2 regions of the Streptomyces sp. NBC_00775 genome follow, and region 1 is predicted to be linked to the other one. Evidence: riboswitches for the same ligand, from Rfam matches in the RefSeq annotation. Region 1 holds a riboswitch; the other holds the start of a gene.
The links. Region 1 has a riboswitch for glycine ahead of gcvP (aminomethyl-transferring glycine dehydrogenase). Riboswitches for the same ligand answer to the same signal wherever they lie in the genome.
Positions count from the first base shown of each region.

Region 1 (3,399 bases):
GGGCTGGTGCTGATAGAGCCGGGGACCGAGCGCGCGCTGCTGGGACCGATGTCGGTGCGGACGCTGCCGGGCGTGGGGCCCGCGACCGGGGACCATCTGCGGCGGGCCGGGATAACCACCGTGGAGGAGCTCGCCGAGGCGGGCGAGGACGAGCTCGTACGGCTGCTGGGGAAAGCGCACGGGCATGGGCTTCACGCCATGGCGCTGGCGCATGACGAGCGGCCCGTGGTGGCCGAGCGGGAGACCAAGTCGGTGTCGGTCGAGGACACGTACGACGTGGACATCCATGACCGGGTGCGGGTCGGCCTGGAGGTGCAGCGGCTCGCGGACCGGTGTGTGCGGCGGCTGCGGGGGGCCGGGCTGTCCGGGCGGACCATCGTCTTGAAGGTTCGGCGGTACGACTTCTCGACGCTGACCCGGTCCGAGACACTGCGGGGGCCCACGGACGATCCGGCGGTGGTGCGGGAGGCTGCCGCGCGGCTGTTGGAGGGGGTGGACACGACCGGGGGTGTGCGGTTGCTGGGGGTAGGTGTGTCGGGGCTGGCCGATTACACGCAGGAGGATCTGTTCGCGCAGGCACGGGCGCAGGCCGAGGCCGCCGCGGGGGTATCGGCGGATCAGGAGGAGGTGGAGGAGGCGTCGGAGGTGGCCGGCGCCGAGCATGTGCCGCCTGCCGAGCGACGGTGGCCCGCGGGCCATGACGTGCGGCACGCCGAGTTCGGGCATGGGTGGGTGCAGGGGAGTGGGCTGGGCAGGGTGACTGTGCGGTTCGAGACGCCTTACTCCGAGCCGGGGCGTGTGCGGACGTTCCGTACGGATGACTCGGCGTTGGAGTTGGCGGATCCGTTGCCGTTGGTGGTGGGGGCCGTGTGCGATAGCCGTGGGGGGTGAGGTCGGTTGGGTGGTGCGGGTTGTCTGTGGCTGGTCGCGCCCACGCGGCGGAGCCGCATGATGTCAGAGCCCCGCGCCCCTTACGGGGCGCCAAAGCGGGGGTCAAGCAGTGTCATCACCCCTCGTCCGTTCCTGCCAAGTGGCCGAAATCCCGGTCCGGGGGCGGAGGCGGGGCTGCCACGTCCAGGCCGTAGTGGTGGTAGAGCTGGAGTTCCTGTTCGGGGGAGAGGTGGCGGCCGACGCCGAAGTCGGGGGCGTCCTTGATCAGGGCTCGGTCGAAGGGGATGCGCAGGGCACCCTCGACGAGTTCACTGGGCTCCAGGGGCACGAAGGCGTCCCTGCTGAACAGGCCTGTGCGTATGGCCGCCCACTCCGGGACCCCGGTCGCGTCGTCGAGGTAGACCTCGTCGATCGTGCCGATCTTGGTGCCATTGCGGTCGAACGCCTTGCGGCCGATCAGGTTGCGCGGATCGATGTCGGTCTGCACGGTCCCTCCACTTGGTCGCAACTCATCCGTAAGCACTACAAAAGAGCACATTCAGGATGGCGGCCACTCGAAGGCTTGGGTCTTGTCCTCGCTGGTAGGCTGGCAGGCGGCTGCTGACCCCGTGCGGGAGAGTCCTCCAGACTTCATCGGAGGCGCCGAAGGAGCAAATCCTCCCCGGAATCTCTCAGGCTCACGTACCGCACGGACGAGGTCACTCTGGAAAGCAGGGCGGGTGTCGATGGCACCTGCCCTCACCGACGGTGAAAACCGGGTCGTCAGCGGACGGGCCGGTGAAGCTCTCAGGTTGAGATGACAGAGGGGGAGGCCGTCGGGGTACCCGTGCCGGGGTGCCCCTCGAAGGTCGCGTCAGACCAGGAGGCCTCCGCAATGACCGCCCATCGCATTCCGCTCTCCGAGCTCGAACAGGGAATCCCCTTCGAGCAGCGCCATATCGGGCCCGATTCCGAGGCGCGGGCCAAGATGCTCGCGCAGGTCGGATACGGCTCGCTCGACGAGCTGACGGCCACCGCGGTGCCGGACGTCATCAAGAACGCCGAGGCGCTGAAGCTCCCGGGCGCGCGCACCGAGGCCGAGGTGCTGGCCGAGCTGCGCTCCCTCGCGGACCGCAACCAGGTGCTCGACCCGATGATCGGCCTCGGTTACTACGGCACCTTCACGCCGCCGGTGATCCTGCGCAACGTCATGGAGAACCCGGCCTGGTACACCGCGTACACGCCGTACCAGCCGGAGATCTCGCAGGGCCGTCTCGAGGCGCTGCTCAACTTCCAGACCGTGGTCGCCGAGCTGACCGGGCTGCCGACCTCCGGTGCCTCGCTGCTCGACGAGGGCACCGCCGCCGCCGAGGCGATGGCGCTGTCCCGGCGCATGGGCAAGAACAAGAAGGGTCTCTTCCTGGTCGACGCGGACGCGCTGCCGCAGACCATCGCCGTCATCGAGACCCGCGCCGAGCCGACCGGCGTCGAGGTCGTCGTCGCGGACCTCAGTGAGGGCATCCCGGCCGGGATCGCCGAGCGCGAGATCAACGGCGTACTCGTCCAGTACCCCGGCGCCTCCGGTGCGGTACGCGACCTCAAGGCGATCGTCGAGCAGGCGCACGCGCTGGGGGCGGTCGTCACCGTCGCCGCCGATCTGCTCGCTCTGACCCTGCTCACCTCGCCGGGCGAGCTCGACGCCGACATCGCCGTCGGTACGACGCAGCGCTTCGGTGTGCCGATGGGCTTCGGCGGGCCGCACGCCGGATACATGGCGGTGCGCGAGAAGTTCGCACGCAGCCTGCCGGGCCGGCTCGTGGGTGTGTCCGTCGACGCGGACGGGCACAAGGCGTACCGGCTCGCCCTGCAGACGCGTGAGCAGCACATCCGCCGCGAGAAGGCGACCAGCAACATCTGTACGGCTCAGGTGCTGCTCGCCGTGATGGCCGGTATGTACGCCGTCTACCACGGTCCCGAGGGCCTGAAGACCATCGCGCGGCGTACGCACCGCTACGCCACGATCCTCGCCGCGGGCCTGCGGGCGGGCGGGGTCGAGGTCGTGCACGGCGCGTACTTCGACACGCTGACCGTACGGGTGCCGGGCAAGGCCGCCGACGCCGTGGCCGCCGCGCGCGAGGGCGGGGTCAACCTGCACCTCGTCGATGCCGACCATGTGGCGATGTCCTGCGACGAGACCACCACGCGCAGGCAACTGAGCGCCGTGTGGGCCGCGTTCGGTGTCGAGGGTGATGTAGAGGCGCTGGACGCGACGGCACAGGACACACTGCCGGCCGCCCTGCTGCGCAGCGACGACTACCTCACGCACCCGGTCTTCCACCAGCACCGCTCCGAGACCGCGATGCTGCGCTACCTGCGCAAGCTCTCCGACCGCGACTACGCGCTCGACCGCGGCATGATTCCGCTGGGCTCCTGCACGATGAAGCTCAACGCGACCACGGAGATGGAGCCGGTCACCTGGCCCGAGTTCGGCCAGCTGCACCCCTTCGTGCCCGCCGAGCAGGCGCAGGG
Region 1 is NZ_CP108938.1:9,111,873-9,115,271, forward strand. Features, by position in the region: gene OIC96_RS40480 (DNA polymerase IV) at 1-891, shown strand, start outside; gene OIC96_RS40485 (PRC-barrel domain-containing protein) at 1,007-1,378, opposite strand; glycine riboswitch at 1,493-1,588, shown strand; gene gcvP (aminomethyl-transferring glycine dehydrogenase) at 1,766-3,399, shown strand, end outside.

Region 2 (3,399 bases), 5.9 Mb from region 1:
GCCGCACCCGGCCGCCGCTCGCGGGCCCGTCCAGCGGGGTCCGCCCGGCCCGGCACAGCTCGGCGACGGCGAGCGGCGGCAGCGGTACGCCGACCACGCCGTCCGGATTGACCGCGATGCCGACCTGCGGGGGCAGCCCGCGGGCGAACTCCACGGCGGGCGCGATCGTGTACGACATGTGGCCGCCGGTCACCTGGCGGAACTGCTCCTCGGAGCTGAAGACAGGGACGAATGCCTGGCCCTCGATCTCCAGCGTGGGCAGGTCGAGCGGGCCGCTCTGGGGCCCGCCGCCGTTGGGCAGGGGCACCCAGACGAAGCTGCGGCCGAGGACCTCGACGATGCGGGCCCCTGCCGAGGGCACGCCGAGGGAGGCCGACAGCACCTCCTCCAGTTCGTTGCCGGGCCATCCGCCGTGCGGATGGGGCTGCGGGTGCTCCGGCGCCGGGAAGTCGGGGAATTCGGGGAAGTCCATCTGTCTACCGCCTGCTGTGAACCTGTGAACCTGTGCTCCGGCTGGCAAGGTTAGTGGGCTCGCGCCGCCGTCCCGTACGTCCTTTCGTGCGACCTCCCTGCGTCGTACTCCCGTTCAGTCGCCGAAGTCGATCCGGCGCAGCACGTCCGCCGCCTCCCGGTCGATGAGGACCGCCGAGCCGCAGCCGTCGGGCAGGTCGCCCTTCTCCACGGAGCGCAGCAGCCGGGTGGCCGCGCCGCGGTGGCGTGCGAACGCGTACCGCGAGACGCCGCGGCCGCGCTCGCGCTGACCGTCCAGCGCCGCGCCCGGGGTGACGTCGAGCAGCAGCAGATGCAGCGCGCCGCCCCGGCGCCGGGCCTCGCGGGCGAGCCAGCGGCGCACCCAGGCCTGCGTACCGCAGTCGTGCACGACGACTCCGGTGCCGGAGCGCAGGGCGCGGCGCAGTCCCGCGTAGTGCGCGAGGCGGACCAGGGGGCGGTAGACCGCGTACGGCAGCCAGGCCGCCATCCGGCCGTCCCAGCGGTCGCGCGTGTCCTGGGAGTCGATCCGTGCGCCCGTGACGGCCCGGCGCATCAGGGTCGACTTGCCGCTGCCGGGCAGCCCGGTGATCACGACGAGGTCGAAGGCCCCGAAGCGCAGTCCGTGCGGGCTGTGTCCCGCGCGGTCCCTGAGGTCGCGGACGACGGCCGTCGGAAGCGGCCCGCAGGCCTCCTGGGCCGGGGCGCCGGGCTGCTTGGGCAGCGCCAAGCCCGAGGTCGTCGCGTACGCCGTGGTCCTGTTCACCGTGATCGTCCTCCCCTTGGGTGTGGAGTCCCATCCCCGTCGAGTGTAAAGAGAAGGTAATGCGCGGCGCTTCTTGTTTCGGTGATCGGACTGCCACAGGCCGGTTACAGATGCGGACTGCCGTCATCGGACGGCGCGTGCAATGATGTGCCCGCCAACTGCATACCGGCCGCTTGAATCCGCGCGGGAGAGTTCCCAGTGACGTACTGCGTACGTCCTGCTGGGACGCCGAAGGAGCAAGTCCCTCCCTTGAATCTCTCAGGCACCGTTACCGCGCGGGCGAGGCACATCTGAAAAGCGGGCCGCTGACCAGTGGCTCCACCCAAGGTGCAAGTCAGGACCACCGTTTCGCGGGGTCGTGATGAACCTCTCAGGTTCCGATGACAGATGGGGAGGAACGACCTCGCCGTCATGCCTTGGGAGCCCCACCGATGAGCAGCAACGCACCCCGTCATACCGCGCTCGATGCCCTGCATCGTTCGCTCGGCGCGACGATGACCGACTTCGCAGGCTGGGACATGCCCCTGCGCTACGGCTCCGAGCGCGACGAGCACCTCGCCGTCCGTACGAAGGCCGGTCTCTTCGACCTCTCGCACATGGGCGAGATCACGGTCACCGGCCCGCAGGCGGCCGCGCTCCTGAACTACGCGCTGGTCGGCAACATCGCCTCCGTGGGGGTGGGCCGCGCCCGCTACACCATGATCTGCCGGGCGGACGGCGGCATCCTCGACGACCTGATCGTGTATCGGCTCCAGGAGCACGAGTACATGGTCGTCGCCAACGCCTCCAACGCCCAGGTGGTGCTGGACGCGCTGACCGAGCGAGCCGAGGGCTTCGACGCCCTCGTGCGCGACGACCGTGACGCGTACGCGTTGATCGCCGTGCAGGGCCCGGAGTCCCCCGGCATCCTGAAGTCGCTCACCGACGCCGACCTCGATGGCCTGAAGTACTACGCGGGCCTGCCCGGCACCGTCGCGGGCGTCCCGGCCCTCATCGCGCGCACCGGCTACACGGGCGAGGACGGCTTCGAGCTGTTCGTCGCGCCCGCCGACGCCGAGAAGCTGTGGCAGGCGCTGACCGACGCGGGCGCCCCCGTCGGGCTCATCCCCTGCGGTCTGTCCTGCCGTGACACGCTGCGCCTGGAGGCGGGCATGCCGCTGTACGGGCACGAGCTGAGCACCTCGCTCACCCCCTTCGACGCGGGGCTCGGGCGGGTCGTGAAGTTCGAGAAGGAGGGCGACTTCGTGGGGCGTACGGCCCTGGAGGCCGCCTCCGAGCGCGCTGCCGAGAACCCTCCCCGGGTGCTCGTCGGCCTGATCGCCGAGGGCCGCCGCGTCCCGCGCGCCGGGTACCAGGTCGTCGCCGGCGGCACGGTGATCGGCGAGGTCACCTCCGGCGCGCCCTCCCCGACGCTGGGCAAGCCGATCGCGATGGCGTACGTCGACGCCGCGCACTGCGCGCCCGGCACGGCCGGCGTCGGTGTGGACATCCGAGGCAGCCACGAGCCGTACGAGGTCGTGGCTCTGCCGTTCTACAAGCGTCAGAAGTGACACTGGGCGCGTCCGCCCAGCTCACCAACCCTCCCCCCTTCATCAGCACTCCCCCGCGTACAGGAGAATTCAGGCCATGAGCAACCCCCAGCAGCTGCGCTACAGCAAGGAGCACGAGTGGCTGTCGGTCGCCGAGGACGGCGTCTCGACGGTCGGCATCACCGAGTTCGCGGCCAACGCGCTCGGCGATGTCGTCTACGCCCAGCTTCCGGAGGTCGGTGACACGGTGACCGCGGGCGAGTCCTGCGGTGAGCTGGAGTCGACCAAGTCGGTCAGCGACCTGTACTCCCCGGTCAACGGCGAGGTGGTCGAGGCCAACCAGGACGTGGTCGACGACCCGTCGCTGGTGAACTCCGCGCCCTTCGAGGGCGGCTGGCTGTTCAAGGTACGCATCGCGGACGAGCCGGAAGACCTGATGTCCGCCGACGAGTACACCGCCTTCACCGCCGGCTGAGGAGTCACCGCATGTCGCTTCTGAACACGCCCCTTCACGAACTGGACCCGGACGTCGCCGCCGCCGTCGACGCCGAACTGCACCGCCAGCAGTCCACCCTGGAGATGATCGCCTCGGAGAACTTCGCTCCGGTCGCGGTC
Region 2 is NZ_CP108938.1:3,261,675-3,265,073, forward strand. Features, by position in the region: gene OIC96_RS14460 (enhanced serine sensitivity protein SseB) at 1-472, opposite strand, end outside; gene OIC96_RS14465 (AAA family ATPase) at 587-1,261, opposite strand; glycine riboswitch at 1,430-1,539, shown strand; glycine riboswitch at 1,540-1,652, shown strand; gene gcvT (glycine cleavage system aminomethyltransferase GcvT) at 1,687-2,805, shown strand; gene gcvH (glycine cleavage system protein GcvH) at 2,882-3,259, shown strand; gene glyA (serine hydroxymethyltransferase) at 3,271-3,399, shown strand, end outside.
Region 2: it holds a riboswitch for glycine, as region 1 does, so the genes downstream of both, gcvT (glycine cleavage system aminomethyltransferase GcvT) here and gcvP (aminomethyl-transferring glycine dehydrogenase) in region 1, are expected to answer to the same signal.